3 regions of the Streptomyces sp. NPDC043876 genome follow, and region 1 is predicted to be linked to each of the others. Evidence: riboswitches for the same ligand, from Rfam matches in the RefSeq annotation. Region 1 holds a riboswitch; each other region holds the start of a gene.
What was found. A riboswitch is a leader RNA that binds a small molecule or an ion and turns the genes downstream of it on or off. The one in region 1 is predicted to bind cyclic di-AMP.
Positions count from the first base shown of each region.

Region 1 (7,765 bases):
CTCCGGCGGCGGGGTCTTCGTGCTGCGGCGGGCCATCGCTGCGCGGCTCCTTAACCATGGTGAGGGGGCTGGGTCGGCTGGGTCTGACGCGGACCATTGTGGCCCGAGGCACCGACAACGCCGACTCCGACCCAGGAGTGACCCGGGAACTTCTCCAGGGGCCGACGCGCTTGCATACAGTGACAGGTCTGACGGAATTCTCTACATCGCGATCGAAGGGACCACATGCCCATGGGTCACACGGCCACAGCTCAGGCCGGCTCCGGCGGCCTGACAGCGACCGAGCACCGGCTGGCCAACGGCCTGCGCGTGGTGCTCTCCGAGGACCACCTGACCCCGGTCGCCGCGGTCTGCCTGTGGTACGACGTCGGTTCGCGGCACGAAGTCAAGGGCCGGACCGGTCTGGCTCACCTCTTCGAGCACCTGATGTTCCAGGGCTCGAAGAGCGTCTCCGGGAACGGCCACTTCGAACTGGTGCAGGGCGCGGGCGGTTCGCTCAACGGCACCACCAGCTTCGAGCGCACCAACTACTTCGAGACGATGCCCACGCACCAGCTGGAACTCGCGCTGTGGCTGGAGGCGGACCGGATGGGCTCGCTGCTGGCCGCCCTGGACGACGAGTCCATGGAGAACCAGCGCGACGTCGTCAAGAACGAGCGCCGCCAGCGCTACGACAACGTCCCCTACGGCACGGCGTTCGAGCGGCTGACCGCGCTCGCCTACCCCGAGGGCCACCCGTACCACCACACCCCGATCGGCTCGATGGCCGACCTGGACGCGGCCTCGCTGGAGGACGCGCGGACCTTCTTCCGCACGTACTACGCGCCGAACAACGCCGTCCTGTCGGTCGTCGGCGACATCGACCCCGAGCAGACGCTCGCCTGGATCGAGAAGTACTTCGGCACCATCCCCGCGCACGACGGCAAGCAGCCGCCGCGCGACGGCTCGCTGCCCGACACCATGGGCGGCCAGCTCCGCGAGGAGATCGTCGAGCAGGTCCCGGCCCGCGCCCTGATGGCCGCCTACCGGCTACCGCACGACGGCACCCGCGACTGCGACGCCGCCGACGTGGCCCTGACCATCCTGGGCGGCGGCGAGTCCTCCCGGCTCCACAACCGCCTGGTCCGCCGCGACCAGAGCGCCGTGGCGGCCGGATTCGGCATGCTGCGCCTGGCCGGCGCCCCCTCGCTGGGGTGGCTGGACGTCAAGACCTCCGGCGGGGTCGAGGTGCCCGACATCGAGGCCGCCGTCGACGAGGAACTCGCGCGGTTCGCCGCCGAGGGCCCGACCGCCGAGGAGATGGAGCGCGCGCAGGCCCAGCTGGAGCGCGAATGGCTGGACCGGCTGAGCACGGTGGCCGGCCGCGCCGACGAACTGTGCCGCTTCGCGGTGCTCTTCGGCGACCCGCAGCTGGCGCTCACCGCCGTCGGCCGGGTCCTGGACATCACCGCCGAAGAGGTCCAGGCCGTGGCCGCGTCCCGGCTGCGCCCGGACAACCGCGCCGTGCTCGTCTACGAGCCGCTCGCGGCCGACGACGCCGAGGAAGCCGCCGAGAACGACGAGACCGAAGGGACGGAGCAGTGAGCGACACCGCAGCCGTCACGATGACCTTCCACCCCCGGCCGCAGCCCGGCGAGGCCCGGCCGTGGGCGTTCCCGGCCCCCGAGCGCGGTGCGCTGGACACCGGCCTGACCGTGCTGCGCTGCCACCGGCCCGGACAGCAGGTGGTGGCCGTCGAGATCAACCTCGCCGCCCCGCTGGACGCCGAACCGGCCGGGCTGGACGGCGTGGCCACGATCATGGCCCGCGCCCTGTCCGAGGGCACCGACAAGCACTCCGCGGAGGAGTTCGCGGCCGAGCTGGAGCGCTGCGGCGCCACCCTCGACGCGCACGCCGACCACCCCGGCATCCGGGTCTCCCTGGAGGTCCCGGCCTCCCGGCTCGCCAAGGCCCTGGGCCTGCTCGCCGAGGCCCTGCGCGCCCCCGCCTTCGCCGACAGCGAGGTGGACCGGCTGGTGCGCAACCGGCTCGACGAGATCCCGCACGAGCTGGCCAACCCGCAGCGCCGGGCCGCCAAGCAGCTCTCCCAGGAGCTGTTCCCGGCCACGCTGCGGATGTCCCGCCCGCGCCAGGGCACCGAGGAGACGGTGGCCCGGATCGACGCCGCGGCCGTACGTGCCTTCTACGAGGCCCACGTGCGCCCCGCCACCTCCACCGCGGTGGTGGTCGGCGACCTGACCGGCATCGATCTGGACGCCGTCCTCGCGGACACCCTGGGCACCTGGACGGGCGGCACGGCCGAGCCGCTCCCCGTACCGCCGATCACCGCGGACGACACGGGCCGCGTCGTCATCGTGGACCGGCCGGGCGCGGTGCAGACCCAGCTGCTCATCGGGCGGATCGGCGCGGACCGGCACGACCGCGTCTGGGCGCCCCAGGTGCTCGGCACGTACTGCCTGGGCGGCACCCTCACCTCCCGCCTGGACAAGGTGCTGCGCGAGGAGAAGGGCTACACCTACGGCGTGCGCGCCTTCGGGCAGGTGCTGCGCTCCACCGCCGACGGCACCGGCGCGTCGATGCTCGCCATCAGCGGTTCGGTGGACACCCCCAACACGGGCCCGGCGCTGGAGGACCTCTGGAAGGTGCTGCGCACCCTCGCGGAGGGCGGTCTGACCGACGCGGAGCGGGACGTGGCGGTGCAGAACCTGGTGGGCGTGGCCCCGTTGAAGTTCGAGACGGCCGCGTCCGTCGCGGGGACCCTGGCCGACCAGGTCGAGCAGGGCCTGCCGGACGACTACCAGGCGCGGTTGTACGCGCGGCTGGCCGAGACGGGCACGGTGGAGGCCACCTCCGCCGTCGTCAACGCCTTCCCGGTGGACCGGCTCGTGACGGTGCTCGTCGGTGACGCCGCGCAGATCGAGGCGCCGGTGCGCGCGCTCGGAATCGGTGACGTGCGCGTCGTCGCGAACTGACGGTGAACCGCCCATGAACTGAGCGGGCGCGGAAGGGGTTTCGGTGACTTGGCCACCGGAACCCCTTTTGTCCGTTTGGCGGAGAGGTTGCTTCTATGTCACGTGACGTAGCTAACAATGGGGCGCGTGTGTTTGGTGATTACCCGAAGATCCGCCTAGCGTCGGGCGTGCTGTCCGTCAGTTGTGAACGCCGCACTCGCGGCACCGGGCAGCGATCGCCGAGTCCCCGTCAGGCGCGAGCCTGGGGAGCCGGGGACCCACAGTCCCTGGGGTGAATCGGGCCATCTCGCAAGAGGGGGCCCGTAGGAGACCTTCCTGCTCCGAACCCGTCAGCTAACCCGGTAGGCGAGAGGGAAGGAAAGGATCAGCCCCTTCATGGCGTTCGGCAGCAGTCGTGCCTCTTCCGGCAAGCACCGTGGTTCCAGCCGTCTGAGCCGGAAGACCGCAGGTGTCGCCGGCATAGCCGCCCTCGCCGCCACCGGCGTCGCGGCCAGCCTCGCAGCCCCGGCCTTCGCCGCGGACAACCACCACACCACCGCCCCCCAGGGTGACGGCATGAACGCCGTCGTCGTCGCGGACACCCTCGCCGGCGACCTGGAGGCCCAGGCCGACGCGCAGCGCAACGCCGCCGACGCCGCCGCCCTCAAGGCGCAGGCCGAGGCCGAGGCGAAGACGAAGGCCGCCGAGGCCCGCCGCATGGCCGAGGCGAAGGCCAAGGCCGAGCGCGAGGCCAAGGAGCGCGCGGACCGCGAAGAGGAGCGCAAGCGCCTCAACGCCTTCGTGCTGCCGGTCACCGGCTCCTACGTCAGCACCCAGTACGGCGCGGGCGGCAGCGCCTGGTCCTCCGGCAGCCACACCGGCGTCGACTTCCACGCCGCCGAGGGCACCGTCGTCCACGCCGTGGGCGCGGGCGTCGTCGTCGAGGCCGGCGACGGCGGTGCGTACGGCAACAACATCGTCATCAAGCACAACGACGGTACGTACACCCAGTACGGCCACCTCTCGCGGCTGAGCGTCTCCGCCGGCGAGCAGGTCACCGCGGGCCAGCAGATCGGGCTGTCGGGCAACACCGGCAACAGCTTCGGCGCGCACCTGCACTTCGAGGCCCGTACCGGCCCGTCCTACGGCTCGGACATCAACCCGCTGGCCTACCTGCGGTCCAAGGGCGTCGAGATCTGACCCGCCCGCGCACGCGCTGACCGAAGGCCCCGGCTCATCGAGCCGGGGCCTTCGTGTCGTGCGCGCCTTTGTGCCCCTTTCCGAAAACCGTCCTCGGAAAAGAGCGCGCGTTGCCATAGAGTCGCGGTAATGGATTCGGCGGCAACGGTATTCAGCGGAGGTCCGGTCTTGCGAATTCCCGCGCACGCGGTTTGTACGGCGATCCGCGACGACATCGTCTCCGGGGTCTTCGGCCCGGGCTCCCGCCTCACCGAGGAGCTGCTCGCCCGGCGCTACGGAGTCTCCCGCGTCCCCGTCCGGGAGGCACTGCGCACCCTGGAGTCCGAGGGCTTCGTCACCACCCGCCGGCACGCGGGCGCCTGCGTCGCCGAGCCGACCGAGCAGGAGGCGGCCGACCTCCTGGAGGTCCGGATGCTGCTGGAGCCCCTCGCGGCGGCCCGGGCCGCCCGTCGGCGCAGCGAGGCGCACCTGAAGGTGCTGCGGGGGCTGGTCCGGCTGGGCCAGGAGCGGGCCAGGAGGGGGCAGGGGGAGGATCTGCGGTCCCTGGGCGGCTGGTTCCACGAGACGCTCGTGCAGGCCTCGGACAGCCCCGGCCTGATCGCGCTGCTCACGCAGATGCGCCACAAGGTCGCCTGGATGTACGCCGTGGACGCTCCGGTGCGGCCCGTGGAGTCCTGGGCGGAGCACGGCGCGATCGTGGACGCGGTGGCGCGCGGTGACGCGGAGCGGGCGCGGGCGCTGACCGCGGCCCACGCCGACCGCGCGGCCGGAGCGCACCGGCTGCGCGTGAGGACTTCGCAACCTGCCGTAAACATGGCGAGCGGCGGGCTTTAACACGGTCCCGATACAAAGGATTGATTTACCGGGCGGGAATTGTTTTTCCGGCCGCGTGGGTGCGTTCCGAATAAACGAAAAGGTCCGGGGCTGTTACGCGGCTTCGGGCGTTGCCGGGAAATGCGGCGGAGCCGTGGCCCCGGGTGAGGGGGCCACGGCTCCGCCGTGGGTGGCGCGTGGGCCGGACCCGGGGGTCAGGCGGGGTCAGACGGTCTCGGGAAGCTCTTCGAGACCCTCGGCGACCAGCTTCGCCAGACGGTCCAGCGCGGCGTCCGCGCCCTCGGCGTCGGACGCGAGGACGATCTCCTCGCCGCCCTGGGCGCCCAGGCCCAGGACCGCGAGCATGGACGCGGCGTTGACCGGGTTGCCGTCGGCCTTGGAGATGGTCACCGGGACGCCGGAAGCGGTCGTCGCCCGGACGAAGATCGAGGCGGGACGAGCGTGCAGGCCCTCGGCCCAGCCGACGTTGACGCGGCGCTCTGCCATGGTGATGCCCTTCAGGTTCTTACGGTTGTCTAGACCAGTCTCTCACGGCACTCCGAGTGCTCCGGCCGACCTTCGGCCCCCGTTCACCTGCCGTTCGACCCCCCCACAGCTTGCACTGGTTTGCCCCGGCTCGGCTACTGCGCCGCGCGCACGAGGCCCGGCGGGTGCGCCCCCGCCCGCCGCCCGCCCTCCGTCCGCCCAAACCAGGCTCTAGGGTGGCTGCATGACCACCGCGTCGGACCCCTCGTACCCGGCCCACTGGGAAGCGGACGTCGTGCTGCGCGACGGCGGCACCGCCCGGATCCGCCCCATCACGCCCGAGGACGCGGAGCGCCTGGTCAGCTTCTACGAACAGGTCTCGGACGAGTCGAAGTACTACCGGTTCTTCGCCCCCTACCCCCGGCTGTCCGCCAAGGACGTGCACCGCTTCACCCACCACGACTACGTGGACCGGGTCGGCCTCGCGGCCACCGTCGGCGGCGAGTTCATCGCGACCGTCCGCTACGACCGCATCGGCCCCGACGGGCGCCCCGCCTCCGGAGCGGCCGACGAGGCCGAGGTCGCCTTCCTCGTCCAGGACGCCCACCAGGGCCGCGGGGTCGCCTCCGCCCTCCTCGAACACATCGGCGCGGTCGCGCGCGAGCGCGGGATCCGCCGCTTCGCCGCCGAGGTCCTGCCCGCCAACGTCAAGATGATCAAGGTCTTCAAAGAGGTCGGCTACCAGCAGAAGCGCACCTTCGAGGACGGCTCGGTCCACCTCGACCTCGACCTCGAACCCACCGCCGAATCCCTGGCCGTCCAGCGGGCCCGCGAACAGCGCGCCGAGGCCCGCTCCGTCCAGCGGCTGCTCGCCCCCCGCTCGGTCGCCGTGATCGGCGCCAGCCGCAGCGGCACCGGTGTGGGCGCCGCCGCCCTGCGCAACCTCCGCGACAGCGGCTTCGAGGGCGCGCTCCACGCGGTCAACCACGCCGTGACCTCCGAGACCCTGCTCGGCGTACGGGCGTACCGCACGCTCGGCGGCATCGGCGAACCGGTCGACCTCGCCGTGGTGGCGGTGCCCGCCGAGCGGGTCCCCGAGGTCGTCGCGGACTGCGGGAAGCACGGGGTCCAGGGCCTGGTGGTGCTGTCCGCGGGCTACGGCGAGAGCGGGCCGACCGGGCTCGAACGCCAGCGAGAACTGGTGCGCCAGGCGCGTACGTACGGCATGCGCATCGTCGGCCCCAACGCCTTCGGCGTGATCAACACCGCGCCCGGGGTCCGGCTCAACGCCTCGCTGGCGCCCGCGCCGACCCCCGAGCCCGGGCGGATCGGCCTGTTCACTCAGTCCGGGGCCATCGGCATCGCCCTGCTCGCGGGACTGCTCCGGCGCGGCGAGAGCCTGTCGTCCTTCGTCTCGGCGGGCAACCGGGCGGACGTCTCGGGCAACGACATCCTGCAGTACTGGTACGACGACCCGGCCACCGACGTCGGCCTGCTGTACCTGGAGACCCTCGGCAACCCGCGCAAGTTCACCCGCATCGCGCGGCGCACGGCGGCCGTGAAGCCGGTGGTCGTGGCCAAGGGGGGCCGCCACAGCGGCGTCACCCCGGCCGGGCACGCGGTCCCCGGCACCCGGCTGCCCGACGCCACCGTCTCGGCGCTGCTGCGCCAGGCCGGGGTGATCCGGGTGGACACGGTGACCGAGCTGGTGGACGTCGGGCTGCTGCTCGGGTCGCAGCCGCTGCCGGGCGGGCCGCGGGTGGCGATCCTCGGGAACTCCGAGTCGCTGGGCGTCCTCACGTACGACGCCTGCCTGACCGAGGGGCTGCGGCCCTGGCCCCAGCTGGACCTGACGACGGAGGCGACCCCGGAGGACTTCCGGGCCGCGCTGGTGACGGCGCTGGCCGCCGACGCGAACGACGCGGTGATCGTCACCGCGATCCCGGCCGTCGGGCGCCAGGACCTGACGGAGGGGCTCGCGGCGGCCATCAGGGAGGCGGTGGCGGCGGTGCCGGGGAAGCCGGTGGCGGTCGTGCACGTGGAGCTCGGCGCCCTGGCGGAAGCCCTCTCCGAAGCCACCACCCGTGCCGCGGCCACCCCCGCCGCCTCACACGTCGGCGGGGCTGGGACATCCGCCCCCGCGGGCCCGCCTGCGGCTGAGCCGTTCGCCTCAAACGCCGGCGGGGCTGGATATGGCGCGGCTGAGCCCTCCGCCCCGAAGGCTGGTGGGGCAATTCCAGCCCGCCCGGCGTTTGAGGGCCCGCCGGAGGCTGCGGACGGTGGATACGGCTCGCACTCGGCGTCGCACCCGTCGG
Region 1 is NZ_JBWKDV010000006.1:137,491-145,255, forward strand. Features, by position in the region: gene AC0693_RS20230 (DNA gyrase/topoisomerase IV subunit A) at 1-36, opposite strand, end outside; gene AC0693_RS20235 (M16 family metallopeptidase) at 232-1,584, shown strand; gene AC0693_RS20240 (M16 family metallopeptidase) at 1,605-2,972, shown strand; cyclic di-AMP (ydaO/yuaA leader) riboswitch at 3,179-3,335, shown strand; gene AC0693_RS20245 (M23 family metallopeptidase) at 3,348-4,151, shown strand; gene AC0693_RS20250 (GntR family transcriptional regulator) at 4,320-4,985, shown strand; gene AC0693_RS20255 (HPr family phosphocarrier protein) at 5,190-5,471, opposite strand; gene AC0693_RS20260 (bifunctional acetate--CoA ligase family protein/GNAT family N-acetyltransferase) at 5,695-7,765, shown strand, end outside.

Region 2 (7,765 bases), on a different contig from region 1:
CCCCGCACACGGTACGGGACCGAGCGCGGGGACGTACGGAGGCTGCCTGGCCCCGCGGGGATGAACCCCGCGGAGGAGGGTCAGCCCTTGAAGCGCGGGAAGGCGGAGCGGCCCGCGTACACCGCGGCGTCGTCGAGGATCTCCTCGATGCGCAGCAGCTGGTTGTACTTGGCGACGCGGTCCGAGCGGGCCGGGGCGCCGCTCTTGATCTGACCGCAGTTCACCGCGACGGCGAGGTCGGCGATGGTGACGTCCTCGGTCTCGCCGGAGCGGTGCGACATCATGCACTTGAAGCCGTTGCGCTGGGCCATCTCGACGGCGTCCAGGGCCTCGGTCAGCGAACCGATCTGGTTCACCTTGACGAGCAGGGCGTTCGCCGAGCCCTCTTCGATGCCGCGGGCGAGGCGCTCCGGGTTGGTGACGAAGAGGTCGTCGCCGACGATCTGGACCTTGGAGCCCAGGCGGTCGGTGAGGATCTTCCAGCCGGCCCAGTCGTCCTCGAACAGCGGGTCTTCGAGGGAGACCAGCGGGTACGCGGCGCAGAGCTCCTCGTAGTACTCGGTCATCTCGGCGGCCGAGCGGGACTGGCCCTCGTACTCGTACTTGCCGTCCTTGTAGAACTCGGACGCGGCGGCGTCGAGCGCCAGCGCGATGTCCTTGCCCGGGACGTAGCCGGCCAGCTTGATGGCCTCGACGATGAGGTCGAGCGCGGCGCGGTTGGACTCCAGGTTCGGGGCGAAGCCGCCCTCGTCGCCCAGGCCGGTGGAGAGGCCCTTGCTGTGCAGGACCTTCTTGAGGGTGTGGTAGACCTCGGAACCCCAGCGCAGCGCCTCGGAGAAGGACTCCGCGCCGATCGGAGCGATCATGAACTCCTGGATGTCCACGTTGGAGTCGGCGTGCGACCCGCCGTTCAGGATGTTCATCATCGGAACGGGCAGCAGGTGCGCGTTCGGGCCACCGAGGTAGCGGAAGAGCGGCAGGTCCGAGGCCTCGGACGCGGCGTGCGCGACGGCCAGGGAGACACCGAGGATCGCGTTGGCGCCCAGCGAGCCCTTGTTGTCGGTGGCGTCCAGGTCGCACATGGCCTGGTCGATCAGGCGCTGCTCGGTGGCGTCGTAGCCGACGAGCTCCGGGCCGATCTGCTCGATGACGGCGAGGACGGCCTTCTCGACGCCCTTGCCGAGGTAGCGGTTGGCGTCACCGTCCCGCAGCTCGACGGCCTCGAAGGCACCGGTGGAGGCGCCGGACGGAACAGCAGCACGGCCGGTGCTGCCGTCGTCGAGGCCAACCTCGACCTCGACCGTGGGGTTGCCTCGGGAGTCCAGGATTTCCCGGGCTACGACGACGTCGATGGACGGCACGAGCATCTCCTTATGGGATGTGGCGCTGGGTGTGCGGTGGCGTGTCGGGCCGTGGGACGGCCCTGCCGCTTAGAGCCTAACCGGATCGGGGCGGTCGGCCCGCCGAGCAACCGCTCCCTGGGACGAAAAAGGGTGGGAATACCCCTCTTACAGGACATAGAGCAAGGCTGAAGGCGGGATTCCGCCCGCGGAAACACGACAGCCCGGCGCGTGAGGGGATACGCGCCGGGCGGTGGTGGTCATGCGTGGAGCGTTACCGCGGGGTTCAGCTGAGCTTCAGCTTCTGACCCGGGAAGATCAGGTCGGCGTCCTGCACGATGTCCTTGTTCAGCTCGAACACGTGCTGCCAGCCGCCCTTGACGGCGTTCGCCTGGGCGATGGTGCCGAGGGTGTCGCCGGCCTTGACCTCGTAGGAGCCGTTGCCCGTCTTGGGGGCCTCGGCGGCCGGGGTCTTCTTGACGGGGGCCGGGGTCTCGGCGCGCTCGGAGCGGGTGACCGGCGCCTCGGCGCGCTTGGTCTCCTGCTTCGGCTGGGCCTTCTTCTCGGCCTTCTTCTCGGGCTTGGCCTGCTTGGGGGCCTCGGCCGCGCCGCCGTTGTAGGCCGCGTTCGACAGGCCCACGCCGCAGGACGGCCACGCGCCCTTGCCCTGGCCCTTGAGGACCTTCTCGGCGATGGCTATCTGCTGCGACTTGGTGGCCTGGTTGGCCTGCGGGGCGTAGGCCTTGCCGCCGTACGCCGCCCAGGTGGAGGACGAGAACTGCACGCCGCCGTAGTAGCCGTTGCCCGTGTTGATGGACCAGTTGCCGCCGGACTCGCACGCGGCGACGGCGTCCCACTGGGAGGTGGTCGCGGCGCTCGCGGCGCCCGCGGTCATCAGCGGGGCCGCCACGGCGACACCGGCGACACCGACGAGGGTGACGACACGGGTGGCCTTGGAGGCGCGACGGTGCTTGCCCTTGCCGGAAAGCAGCATGGTTTTCTCCTCACCGACGCCTGCGAAGTGAGCTGTCGGGTTCGGGCGGATGAGTTGCCCGGTCGCGCACCGTGGTGCGCGGCTTAACCCCAAGCCGGTTCCGTGACCGTCTCTCAACGGCCGGTTCCGGCACTTACCTTGGTTCCCCCGCTCCTGCCTTCGGCGCTTGCGCGACGACTGTTCCCTCCGTCCGCCGGCAGGATTCGGCGATGCGGTCGAAGGAGCCCGCGGTGGCGAGCGATTCAGAAGGTAGACAGGTCTCTCCCCGATGTTCAACGAGGGACATCGGGGAGAAACGGGCCCTACTTGCGCTCCCGGGACGGGTGTTTACGCAGGTGAGAGCCGGGTTTGCGGCAGTCTCCGACCAGGACACGCCAGTTGGACCGAAGAGATGCATGTCTCACTTGCACGAAGGGGACATACAAGGCGATCTTCGCGCCCGAAGTGCCCCTATTTCTGGCTTAGATCGAGATTCTGCCCCGGGGTGATGAGGTCGGCGTCATGCCCGATGACCTGCTGATTTGCCTCGTAAAGGGCATTCCAGCCACCCTCGACCCCCTGGGCGGTCGCGATCGCCGTCAGGTTGTCCCCGGCCTTGACGGTGTACGACGGATCCGACAGGGCGTCAGGGGCCGCGGGCGTCTCCGCGGCGGGCGTTCCGCGGTGCTTTCCACCGGTTGCCGACGTTTCGCCCTGCGGCGTGGCCGCGGAGCCGGGCGTGGCGGCCGGGCCCGTCGGGGCCGCCGGAGTCGCGGGGTTCGACGGGGAGGCCGTCGGACCGCCCGGGAGCGCGGAGCCGCCGGGTACGGGCGCCACGGGCGTTCCCGTGGGCCCGGTCGGGGTGGCGGGGCCACCGGTCTCGGGCGCCGGGGGCGGCATGACGGGCAGTCCGGAGGTCAGCGGGGTCTCGGGGACCGCCGGCAGCGCGCCGGGCGAGGCGTTGGCCCCGGACGGGGCGGTGGCTCCGGGGATGTGCCCGGTGGAGGCCGGCGTCGAGGCGGGCGCGGGCGCTCCGGCGAGCGGACCCGCACCGGAGGCCGGGGTTCCTTCGGGGCGCAGCGGGCTCGGCGCGACGGAACCGGAACCTGCGCGGCCCGGGTCGACGGTGGGCGCGGGGCCGCCCCGGGTGAGCCCGGAGGACTCCCCGCACAGCGGCCAGGCCTGCGGTCCCTGCGAGGCGAGGACCCGCTCGGCGATGGCTATCTGCTGCGAGCGGCTGGCGAGGTCGGGCCGCGCGGCGAACTCCAGCCCGCCCGCGCTCTTCCACTGTTCCAGCGTGAACTGGAGTCCGCCGTACGACCCGCTGCCGAAATCGGCGCTCCAGGTTCCGCCGCTCTCGCACTCGGCCACCCTGTCCCAGGTGGTGGTCTCGGCCGCGTTCGCGCCGGAGGCGGCGAACAGCGGCAGAGCGAGTGCGGAGCCGGCGACTCCGGCGGTGACGACGAGGGCGGGGACCTGACGGGGGCGTCTGTGGCGGCCGTTCCCGGAACGCATGAGGGTGGACCTTTCGCGTGGCGGCGGGGGCGACGCGAACCTAGCCGGGTTCGAACGCTTGTCACAAGTCGATGATGCGCAGATCACGTCGAGGTCACAGAGTTGACTGTTAGTCAGCCACGGGCCCCGGCACCGCCCCTTCCGCATCCGCAACGTTTGGGGTTGTGAAGCGGACCGGAAGCGTGCGCAGGCCACGCATGATCAGTCCGCCCCGCCACCGCAGCTCCTCGGGAGGAATGGCCAGTTCCAGATCGGGCAGACGCGTCAGCAAACTCGCGAGCGCCGTCTGACCCTCCAGTCGGGCCAGCGGAGCGCCCAGGCAGTAGTGGATGCCGTGCCCGTATCCGAGGTGCTGGTTGTCGCTCCGCGCGAGGTCCAGAGCGTCCGGCGCGTCGAAGCGCGCCGGGTCCCGGTCGGCCGCCGCGAGGACGACGAGCACCGGATCGCCCGCCGGGACGTCCTGGCCGCCGATGGTCAGCGGCTCGGTCGCGTAGCGCCAGGTCGCCAGCTCCACGGGACCGTCGTACCGGAGCAGTTCCTCGATCCCGGTCGCCAGCAGCTCCGTCGCACCGGCCGCCAGCGACTCCTGGAGGAGCGCGCGCTGGCGGGGGTTGCGGAGCAGCGCGCAGGTGCCGTTGCCGATCAGGTTGATGGTGGTCTCGAAACCCGCGAAGAGGAGCACGAAGCACATGGCGGTGGCCTCGGCCTCCGTCAGGTGGTCGCCGTGGTCGCTCGCCCGGATCAGGTCCGAGATGAGGTCGTCGCCGAGGTCGTCGCGCTTGCGGTGGATCAGCTCGCCGAGGTACGCGCGGATCTTCTTGACGGAGCGGGCGACCCCGCCGCGCGGACCGCCGCCGTGCCGGATCATCATCCCGGCCCAGTCGCGGAAGTCGTCCTGGTCCTCGCGCGGTACGCCGAGCAGCTCGCAGATGGCGTAGATGGGGAGCGGGAAGGCGAACTCGTGGATCAGGTCGGCCTCCCCCTTCTGCGCGAAGGCGTCGATGAGCTGGTCCGTCAGCTCCTGCACCCGCGGGGCGAACTCGGCGACCCTGCGCGGGGTGAAGGCCTTCGACACCAGGCGCCGCAGCCGCGTGTGGTCCGGCGGGTCGATGTTGAGCAGGTGGGTCATCAGACCGGCGCTGCGCTCGCCGGGGATGCCCGTCTTGCCGGGCTCGGCGTGGTGCACCGGGTTCTTGCTCAGGCGCTGGTCGGCGAGGGCCTGGCGGGCGTCGGCGTACCGGGTGACCAGCCAGGCGTCGACCCCGCTGGGGAGCGTGGTGCGGTGCACCGGCGCGTGCTCCCGCAGCCAGGCGTAGGCCGGGTAGGGGTCGGTCGCGAACTCCCAGGTGAAGAGTTCGGGTCCGGCGGCGGGCCCGGCGGCGGCGGTGACGGGACAGCCGCCCGCCCGCTCGGCGGAGGACTCGGCGGAAGGGCCGGCGGAGGGCTCGGCGGGGGTCTGCTGGTGCACCAGGCGACCGTACCCCGGCCGCCGCCACTCATCCCATATGACTGGTTTTCCGCGGCTGGCCGTAGATCACCCTTCCCTTGACCCCGGGTTCCCGGCCACTCCTACTGTCGCTCTTGTGGATGTGAGGATCTTGAAGAGCAGTTTCGCCGTGGTCGAAAGAAGGGCCGAACACGCGGTCAAGTACTTCTACACCCACCTGTTCTGGCACAACCCGGACATCCGCGGCCTCTTCCCGGCCGCCGCCCTGGACATGGAGCGCCAGCGGGACCGGCTCTTCGCCGCGCTCACCCACGTCATCGCGCACATCGACGACGGGACCCTCGTCCCCTACCTCCGCGACCTCGGCCGCGACCACCGCAAGTTCCTCGCCCGCCCGGAGCACTACGACGCCGTCGGGGCCAGCCTGCTCGCCGCGCTCGCCGAAGCCAGCGGCCCCGCCTGGACCCCGGCGGTCGAGAAGGCCTGGAGCGAGGCCTACCGGGCGATCGCCGACGTGATGAGCGCGGCCGCCGCCCAGAGCCACGACCCGCCGTGGTGGGACGCGGAGGTCGTGCGCCACCTGCGCTACGGCGCGGACATCGGCGTCCTGACGCTGCGGCCGCACCAGCCGCTCCCCTATCTGCCGGGCCAGTACGTCAGCGTGTGCAGCGCCCGGGTACCGGCCACCTGGCGCACCTACTCCGTCGCGAACGCACCCCGCGCCGACCACACCCTCGACCTCCACGTCAGCCGGATCGACGGCGGCCGGCTCAGCACCGCCCTGGTCCGGGAGGTCGCGCCCGGCGAGGTGCTGCGGCTGGGCTCGGCGGGCGGCCGGGTCACCCTGCGCCGGGAGGACCGGCCCGCCACCTTCATCGCGGCCGGCACCGGCTGGGCTCCGGTGCGCGCCATGCTGGAGGAGCTGCTGGCGCGGCCGCCGGGGCACGACGTACGGCTCTTCGTGGTCGCCCGCGACGGGGCGCACCTCTACGACCGGCCCCTGATCGACGCGTACGCCGCCGCGCACCCCTGGCTCGCCGTCACCTACATCACGCCCGCGCCCGGGCGGCCGCGCAACGAGGCCACCGCGCGGCTCGCGACGGCGCTCGGCCACCGCGGGCTCTGGCCCGACCAGGACGTCTACCTGAGCGGCCCGCCGCAGTTCGTCGCCGAGACCGCCTCGCTGGTGGCCGGGCTGGGCGCGGCGCCGGCCCGGATCTTCCACGACGCGGTGCCCGCGAACACCGGCCCGGGCCACGACCGGCCGCTCGGCTTCGGCGAGTGGTTCCTGAACCGGCCCGACCCGCACTGGCACAACCCCGGCGGCCGGACGCACTGAGAGCGTTGAAACGGAGGGCTCTGAAAGCGTAAGAGAGGAGCGTTAAAGAGGAGGGACTCCCTCGGCCGCCCGGATCGCGTCCCGGTAGGCGCGGGCCGCCGCGCGCAGCGCCGTCTCCGGGTCGGTGCCCGCCGCCTCGGCGCGCGCCGCCAGCGCCAGCAGTTCGTACCCGATGCCCTCGCCGCTCGGCAGCGGCACGTCCAGGCCGCCCGCGCGGACCCGGCCCGCGAGCTTCGCCGCGAGCGCCAGCCCCGGCTGGCCCACCGGCACCCCGTCGGTCACCGACTCCCGGCGCTTCTCGACCGCCTTCGTGCGCTGCCAGATCGCCTCGACGTCCTGCGGGCCGCTCACCACCTCGTCGCCGAAGACGTGCGGGTGGCGGTGGACCAGCTTGTCGACCAGGCTCCCGGCCACGTCGTCGATGGAGAAGGCCTCCCCGTCCTCGTCCTCGGCGCCCTCGACGCCTTCTTCGGCGATGCGCGCGTGGAAGACGACCTGGAGGAGCACGTCGCCCAGCTCCTCGCGCAGCGCGTCGCGGTCGCCGTCCTCGATGGCCTCGACGAGTTCGTACGCTTCCTCGATGCCGTACTTCGCCAGGCCCCGGTGGGTCTGGAGGGAGGTCCAGGGGCAGGCGCGCCGGACCCGGTCCATGACCTGTACCAGGTCGAGCAGCCGGGCCCCGGGCAGGTCGTAGGAACCGGGCAGCAGTTCCAGGTCGGGCATGGAGACGCGGCCCGAGCCGGCCAGCCGGGCCAGTCCGTCGGTGAGCCGCTGGTCGCCCTCGCCGCCCGGCAGGACCACCACGGTGCGCCCCCCGGCGCACGCCTCGACCAGCGCGTGGGCGTCCGGGACCCCCGCCTCGACCTCGACGCCCGCCTCGCGCAGGTACGGCAGCTGCGGGTTCGCCGGGTCGGCGCACAGCACCCGGTCCGCGGCGTGCAGGGTCTGCCAGGCGGACCAGGACAGCAGGCCCGGGGCGACCCGGTGGCTCGCGGTCAGCAGGACGATCCGGCCGGTGGGCTCGGCGGGCGGGGCGGCGGGTTCGGGAGCGCTGTGGTCGTTCACGCTTCGAACCTACCCCCGGTGGCGGGTCAGGCTCCGGCGGGGGCCTGCTCGGGCCGGGTCTTCTGGTTGACCCAGGGGGTCCGGGC
Region 2 is NZ_JBWKDV010000010.1:84,271-92,035, forward strand. Features, by position in the region: gene eno (phosphopyruvate hydratase) at 81-1,367, opposite strand; gene AC0693_RS28335 (transglycosylase family protein) at 1,627-2,334, opposite strand; cyclic di-AMP (ydaO/yuaA leader) riboswitch at 2,337-2,509, opposite strand; gene AC0693_RS28340 (LysM peptidoglycan-binding domain-containing protein) at 2,785-3,828, opposite strand; gene AC0693_RS28345 (cytochrome P450 family protein) at 3,938-5,296, opposite strand; gene AC0693_RS28350 (globin domain-containing protein) at 5,418-6,614, shown strand; gene AC0693_RS28355 (nucleoside triphosphate pyrophosphohydrolase) at 6,657-7,679, opposite strand; gene AC0693_RS28360 (SurA N-terminal domain-containing protein) at 7,706-7,765, opposite strand, start outside.
Region 2: it holds a riboswitch for cyclic di-AMP, as region 1 does, so the genes downstream of both, AC0693_RS28335 (transglycosylase family protein) here and AC0693_RS20245 (M23 family metallopeptidase) in region 1, are expected to answer to the same signal.

Region 3 (7,765 bases), on a different contig from region 1:
AGCCCGGGCCCGCGTCCACCGCGTGCGTGGGCGTGGCGGTGCCGGCCACCGCCACCCAGCGCACCCCGTTCCAGGGCTCCAGGCCCTGCTCGGTGAGGAGTTCGGGGAAGATCCAGCGGTTGCCCGCGTCACCGGCGGCGTCCAGGGTGGCCCGGCCGACCGCCCGGTGGTCGGGGGTGTTCCAGTACCCGCCGCCGCCCTCGCCGCCCCAGGTGTCCCGGTGGTTCAACGTGACGACCAGTTCGGGGCGGTGGCGGCGGATCGCGGCCGCGATGTCGCGGCGCAGGCCGAGACCGTACTCGATCACCCCGTCGCGGTGGTCCAGGAACTCCACGGAACGCACGCCGACGACGGCCGCGCTCGCGCGCTGCTCGGCCTCGCGCAGCGGGGCACACTGCGCGGGTCCGAGCCCGTCGATCCCCGCCTCGCCGCGCGTGGCCAGTACGTAGACGACCTCCCGGCCGCCGTCCGTCCAGTCCGCGACCGCGGCCGCCCCGCCGTATTCCAGATCGTCCGGATGGGCGACGACGGCCAGCGCGCGCTGCCAGTCGGTGGGCATCGGTTCCAGCTGATTCGGTGCATCGGTCATGGGGCGCACGATAGGCGACGGGCCCGGCGGACGGACGCCGACCTGACATACCCGGGGACGGCACGGCGGGCCGGGTGGACCGCCGCGCCGTAGCCCGGCGGCTCAGACCTCGTCGCGGACCAGGGCGAGCAGGCGGTCCAGGACCCGGGGGCCGCCCGCGCGGACCCCGTCGTGCTCGAACTCGTCCGTCACCCAGGTGCGCAGGCCGCGGACGGCCCGGGCGGTGGCCAGCGAGTGGGCCGTGTCGACGTACATGTCGTCGTGGTAAACGGCCGCCGCCACCGGCACCTCGTTCGCCGCGAGGCGCGCCGGGTCGTAGAGGGGCTGCCAGCCGGTGCGGGCCGCGAGGGCCTCCGCGGTCGCGCGGAGCGGGGCCAGGGCCGGGTCCGTGGTGAAGTGCCAGGGGTGGATGCTCTCGCCGGTGAAGAGGAGCGGCTCGTCCCCGGCCAGGGTCTTGGCGGCGTCGAAGCGGGAGTCCGCGGCGCGGACCCGTTCGGCGGCCCAGGCGGTGGGGGCGGCCGGGTCCTGGGCGTAGATCGCCTCGTGCAGGAGCGCGTACAGCGGGTGCCCGGCAAAGGACAGCAGCGGCCGGACGCCGTCCAGGAAGGCGTCGGAGAGGGCGGGTCCTGCGGGGGTGGGGACGAAGGCGTCCTCCAGGAGGTAGTGCAGCTGGTGGCTGCCGTCACCGCCGCCGAGGAGGATCCCCAGGGACTGGAAGGCCTCGGGGGTGAGCGGGTGGCCGCCGGGGAGTTCGGTGGGGTGCTCGGCGAGGTGGGCGGCGATGGCGCGGGCGCGTTCGACGTCCATCGGGTAACGGGCGTAGTGCGCCAGGTTCTTGCGCTCGACGCGCGGGAGCGCCGCGGCGTAGACCTCGTCGGCGGTGGCGTCGAGGGACGGCAGGCCGCCGGTGATCAGCGCGGCGCTGAGCCCCTCGGGCGCGGCGCCGAGGTAGTGGGTGACGCAGAACCCGCCGAAGCTCTGGCCGAGTACGGTCCAGGGCGCGCCGCCGGTGAGGGCGGGGCGGATGGCTTCGCAGTCGCGGACGATCGCGTCAGCGCGGAAGTGGGCGAGGTAGTCGGCCTGTTCGGCGGGGCCGCCGCGCAGCGGGAGGGTCTGGCGGTTCGCGGGGGTGGAACGGCCGGTGCCGCGCTGGTCCAGGAGGAGGACGCGGAACTCGGTCAGGGCCCGGTCCAGCCAGGCCTGGCGGCCGGTGAAGCGGCGGGCGCCGAAGCCGGGGCCGCCCTCCAGGTAGAGCAGCCAGGGCAGCGTGGCCGGGTCCTTGCCCGTCGCCACGGCCTCGCGGGCGTACAGCTCGATGCGCTCGCCGTCCGGGCGGTCGTGGTCCAGCGGGACCGTGAAGCGGTGGTCGGTCAGGACTACGCCGGGCTGGCGGTAGCTGCGGCTCTGGCTGTGGCTGTGGGTCACGGACGATCCAAGGGTCGGGTGTGGTGGGTTCCGGTGCGGTGGGTTCCGGTGCGGGTCGTGCGGGCCCGGTGCGGTGGGTTCCGGTGCGGGTCGTGCGGGCCCGGTGCTGCCTCCGGCGGCGCCTCAAACGCCGGCGGGGCTGATATCGCCGTCGCCGGGGCTGATGTGGCGGCCCCGGGACGGGGGGTGGCCCGGGGCTCGTGGTCAGAAGAGGACGACCGAGCGGAGGACTTCGCCGCGTTCCATGCGGGCGAAGGCTTCCTCCACGTCGTCGAGCGCGATGGTCTCGGAGACGAACGCGTCGAGGTCGAGGCGGCCCTGGAGGTAGAGGTCGATCAGCAGCGGGAAGTCCCGCTCGGGCAGGCAGTCCCCGTACCAGGAGGACTTGAGGGCGCCGCCGCGGCCGAAGACGTCGAGCAGCGGGAGTTCGAGGGTCATCTCCGGGGTGGGGACGCCGACCAGCACCACGGTGCCGGCCAGGTCGCGGGCGTAGAACGCCTGCCGGTAGGTCTCGGGGCGGCCGACGGCGTCGATGACCACGTCCGCTCCGTTGCCGCCGGTCAGCGCCTGGACCGCCTTGACCACGTCCTCGGTCCGGCCGTTGACGGTGTGGGTGGCGCCCAGCCCCCTGGCCTGTTCCAGCTTGCGGTCGTCCAGGTCCACCGCGATGATCCGGCCCGCGCCGGCGAGCCGGGCCCCGGCGACGGCCGCGCTGCCCACGCCGCCGCAGCCGATGACGGCCACCGAGTCGCCGCGGCCGACGTTCCCGGTGTTGAGGGCCGCGCCGAGGCCCGCCATCACCCCGCAGCCCAGCAGCCCGGCGGCGGCGGCCGAGGCCGCCGGGTCCACCTTGGTGCACTGGCCGGCGGCGACCAGGGTCTTCTCGGCGAAGGCTCCGATGCCCAGCGCCGGGGAGAGCGGAGTGCCGTCCTCCAGGGTCATGGACTGGGTGGCGTTGTGGGTGTCGAAGCAGTACCAGGGGCGCCCGCGCTTGCAGGCGCGGCAGCGGCCGCACACGGCGCGCCAGTTGAGGATCACGAAGTCGCCGGGGGCGACGCCGGTGACATCGGGGCCGACGGCCTCCACCACTCCGGCGGCCTCGTGGCCGAGGAGGAAGGGGAAGGCGTCGTTGATGCCGCCCTCCCGGTAGTGCAGGTCGGTGTGGCAGACCCCGCAGGCCTGGACCTGGACGAGCGCCTCGCCCGGCCCCGGGTCGGGCACGAGGATCGTTGTCGTCTCCACCGGCGCGCCCTTGCTCCGTGCGATGACCCCTCGTACGCGATGCGTCACGTCATACCCCGCTCTCCTGTGATCCGTCCCGTGCTGCGAACGTACACGGCGGGAGCCTCCCGGCGGGGCCACCGGCACACTTCGGGCGGCCGACGGCGCCCGGGCGCCGGACGCCTGGGTCCCGCAGACGCCCGGGGCGCCCCCCGGGCGCGCGGAACTGCCGGAGGAGGCGCGGCCGGTGGAGGTGCGAGAAACACCTTTAGAGGCAGCTAGGGGTGATTTGCCCTTGAATGCGGAACGGGCGCCCCGGCGGTGATGTGAGTCACGCGGAACAGGCCGGACCGCCGCCACCCGTAAAAGATCCGGAAGGTTCAATTCCGGGCCCCGCAATGAAATTCGGGATCCACGGCCCGTACGGGTGTGACGCATTCCGCGGACCGGTACCGATAAGACGATCACCACGCGGAATTCGCCCCTTGTTCCCGCCCTCCCTCTTCGTTTACGGTCACCGCAATCCAGGTGGAACGCCGAATCCTGCCGCCACCCGGAAACCCATCCCACTTCACGTACGGCAGGAGCGGGGGAACCAGGTAGGCCGCCGGTCCGGATCATGAATCCGGACCGGCTCGGGGTGAAGTCGCACCACCGGCACGCACGTCTTCGTCATGCCCGAGGCATGTCCGGAACACGCGTGCCGCGGTGCGGCCGGACAGCTCCCGTCCGAACCCGACAGCTCACCTCGCAGGCGACGGAGAGGAATGCGCCATGTCCGCATCGGGCAAGCACCGCCGTCCCAAGAACAGCCGGGTGGCCCGTCTGGTCGCCGTCGCGGGCACCGGCGGTTTCGCCCTCGCCCTCCCGCTGATCAGCGCCTCCGGGGCGGAGGCCGCTCAGCCGGCCGCGGCCGCCAAGGCGCCCACCGCTTCCACGGCCGCGACGAAGGCCGCCGCCCCCACGGTCTATTCCGTGGTGCCCGGCGACACCCTTTCCAAGATCGCGCAAACGCATTCCGTGAGCGGCGGCTGGAAGAAGCTGTACGCGGACAACCGCTCGGTGATCGGCAGCGACCCGTCCGTCATCCGCCCGGGAACCAAGCTGACGATCGGCGGGGCCGCAAAGGCGAGTTCGGGATCGGCCAAGGCCACCGCCACGGCCCTGGCCGCCCATCGGAATACCACGGCCACGCCCGCCCGCGCCGACCGTTCCGCACGGCCCACCACTCTGTACGCCAACAACCTCGACGGGTGGATTCGCCAGTCGCTGGAGATCATGGCCCAGCACGGAATTCCCGGAACCTACGACGGAATTCACCGCAACGTGCTGCGCGAGTCCTCGGGCAACCCGCTCGCCATCAACAACTGGGACTCCAACGCGGCCGCGGGCATTCCCTCGAAGGGCCTCCTCCAGGTCATCGACCCCACCTTCAGGGCCTACCACGTGCCCGGCACGTCGTCCGACTCCTACGACCCGGTCGCGAACATCACCGCCGCCTGCAACTACGCGGCCGCCCGCTACGGTTCGATCGACAACGTCAACGGCGCCTACTGAGCGGACCCCGGGCGGAGCACGCCGCGCGGGCCGGTCCCGGGATCCCGCCTCACCTCAGGCGGTCGGCCAGCGCGGTGAACTGACTCCACGTCGGCCCGGGCGGCCGCGGGTCCCAGACCTTTTGGGCGAGGGCGGCCAGCGGCAGCCGGATCCCGGCGGCGACCTGCGCCTGGGTCTGCGATCCGGCCAGGTCGCACCAGACGGCGAGCCGGGCGCCCAGGATCCGGTCGGCGTAGCGGGCGGGCACGGCCTCGGTGCCGCGCAGCACGAGCGGGGTCCACTGTTCGTAGATCCGCCGGCCGGTCGGGTAGGTGAAGTCGTTGGGCTCGCCGAGGACGTAGTACAGGTACTCGTCGTTGAGGTTGACCACGGGCCGGCCCTCGCGCAGGTACTCCAGGGGCGGGCGGGCGCCGATCTCCTTGCCCGTCCAGTACTCCACCTCGATGTCCCGCGCGGCGGTGGCCGCGCCCCCGGTGAAGAAGCCGTCGTTCCACGCCTTGGGCTGCCGGCCGGCGGCCCGGACCACGGACGCGCGGTCGTTCAGCCAGCCGGTGGCCAGGTCGAAGACGCGCGCCCCGGCGCCGTACCGCTTCCGGGCGGCCGCCGCGAGCTGCGGGAAGGAGGCCTGCGGGTCCTTGACGACCAGCGCCTGGTACTCGTCGGCGCCGACGTGCCAGCGCGCGCCGGGGAAGAGCGGCAGGTATTCGCGCAGCAGCTCGTCGACGAGCCGCGCGGACGCCGGGTCGGAGATGTCCACGGCGCCCTTGACGGCCCGCCCGGCCGCGTCGCGCAGCTGGAGGGCGGGGTGGGCGCGCAGGACGGCGCCCAGGTGTCCGGGCGAGTCGATCTCGGGGACGACCTCGATGTGCAGGCTCCGGGCGAGGGCCACGATGGCGCGCACCTCGGCCTGGCTGAGGTGCGGGTCGGAGACGATCTCGGGGTGGCTGACGGAAGCGATGCGGAAGGCCTGGTCGTCGGAGAAGTGCAGGCCCAGCTGGTTGAGCTTGAGGTCGGCCATCTCGCGCAGCCGGTCCTCGATCCACGGCGCGGTGAAGTTCTTGCGGGCTATGTCGAGGTTCAGGCCGCGCTGCGGGCGGTCCGGCGCGTCCTTGACCGTTCCCTCGCCGATGGATCCGGCGCCGCGGACAGCCTGTTCGAGGGTGCGCGTGCCGTAGAAGACCCCGGCGTCGTCGGGCCCGGTGATGCGGACGCCGCCACCCCGCACGGTGAGGGTGTAGGACTCCGGGGCGGCCTTGGCGCCGCTCGCGGGGGCCTTGTCGAGAGCGAGTTCGAGTTCCACGTCGCCGGGCCGGAGCGGGCCGCCGTCCTCGGCGTAGCCCAGCTCCAGGTCGCGGGCGAGCATCTTCCCCTCGTCGCCGAGGGCGGCCGCGTCGGCGCGGGCGACGACGACCCGTGCCTGCGGGGCTGGCTTCCAGCCGGGGCCGCGCGCCGCTTCGAAGGTGCGGACGGCCGGGATCGTCCGCGGCGCGGTGGACAGGGGGTAGCTGCGGCTCGGTGAGGGGGCGGGGGCGCTGGACGCCGACGGGTCGGGGCTGCCCGGGGCCGCCGGTGAGCTGGCGGCCGCGGGGCCGTCCGTACGGCCGCTCGCGGGGGCCGACGTACAGCCTCCGGCCGCGAGCGTGGCCGCCGCGACGGTCACGGCCGTCGCGGCGGTGCGTATCTTCCCGGTTCGCCCCATGGTCACCTCACATCCCCCACCAAGCTCCCACCGGGCGGCGCACTACGCGACTCGGAGCGGTGCTTCCTCGCGCTCGCCGGCGGCGCCGCCCGCCGCGACCAGTCGGCCGGCCCGGGCGGTGCGCCGCTCCAGGGCGCCGGAGAGGAGGGCGAGGACCAGCGCGGAGGCGGCGAGGGCGGCGCCGACCCAGTTGGGGGCGGTCCAGCCCAGGCCGCCCGCGATGACGAGCCCGCCGAGCCAGGCGGCGAGGGCGTTGCCGAGGTTGAAGGCGCCGATGTTCACGGCGGAGGCCAGGGTGGGGGCGCCCGCGGCCTGGTCGAGCACCCGCTTCTGGAGCGGCGGCACCGTGGCGAAGCCGAGGGCGCCGATCAGGAAGATGGTGAGCGCGGCGGCGGCCTTGTGGTGGGCGGTCACGGTGAACAGGGCCAGGACGAGCGCCAGCGCGCCCAGCGTCGCGTAGAGCATCGGCATCAGGCGGCGGTCGGCGAACCGGCCGCCGAGCAGGTTCCCGCCCACCATCCCGAGCCCGAAGAGGACGAGCAGCCAGGTGACGGAGGTGTCGGCGTAGCCCGCGACGTGCGTCATCATCGGGGTGATGTAGGTGATCGCGGCGAAGACCCCGCCGAAGCCGAGCACGGTCATCGCCATGGCGAGCAGCACCTGGACGTTGCGGAAGGCGGCCAGCTCGTGCCGCAGCCGTACGCCCTCGGGGCGCGGCAGGTCGGGGACGAGCCGGGCGATCCCCAGCAGGCCGAGGACGCCGAGACCGGCCACGATGACGAAGGTGACCCGCCAGCCGAGGTGCTGGCCGACCAGGGTGCCGAGCGGGACGCCGACGACGTTGGCGACGGTGAGCCCGGTGAACATCATCGCGATCGCGCCCGCCTTCTTCTCCGGGGCGACCAGTTCCGCGGCGACGACGGCGCCGATGCCGAAGAACGCGCCGTGGGCGAGGGAGGCGAGCACCCGGCCGGCGAGCATGACCCCGAAGGCGGGGGCGAGGGCGGAGAGCAGGTTGCCCGCGACGAAGAGGCCCATGAGCAGCATCAGCATGCGCTTGCGGGGCACGCGGGTGCCGAGGACGGTCATCAGCGGCGCGCCGAGGACGACCCCGAGGGCGTACCCGGTGACCAGGAATCCGGCGGTGGGGATCGAGACGCCGTAACCGGCGGCGACCTCGGGCAGCAGGCCCATGATCACGAACTCGGTGGTGCCGATCCCGAAGGCCCCGATGGCGAGGGCGAGCAGGGCGAGTGGCATGAGGAGAAACCCTT
Region 3 is NZ_JBWKDV010000003.1:125,756-133,520, reverse strand. Features, by position in the region: gene AC0693_RS09995 (PIG-L deacetylase family protein) at 1-589, opposite strand, end outside; gene AC0693_RS09990 (alpha/beta fold hydrolase) at 692-2,014, opposite strand; gene AC0693_RS09985 (S-(hydroxymethyl)mycothiol dehydrogenase) at 2,219-3,304, opposite strand; cyclic di-AMP (ydaO/yuaA leader) riboswitch at 3,760-4,005, shown strand; gene AC0693_RS09980 (LysM peptidoglycan-binding domain-containing protein) at 4,010-4,792, shown strand; gene AC0693_RS09975 (beta-N-acetylhexosaminidase) at 4,842-6,491, opposite strand; gene AC0693_RS09970 (MFS transporter) at 6,534-7,751, opposite strand.
Region 3: it holds a riboswitch for cyclic di-AMP, as region 1 does, so the genes downstream of both, AC0693_RS09980 (LysM peptidoglycan-binding domain-containing protein) here and AC0693_RS20245 (M23 family metallopeptidase) in region 1, are expected to answer to the same signal.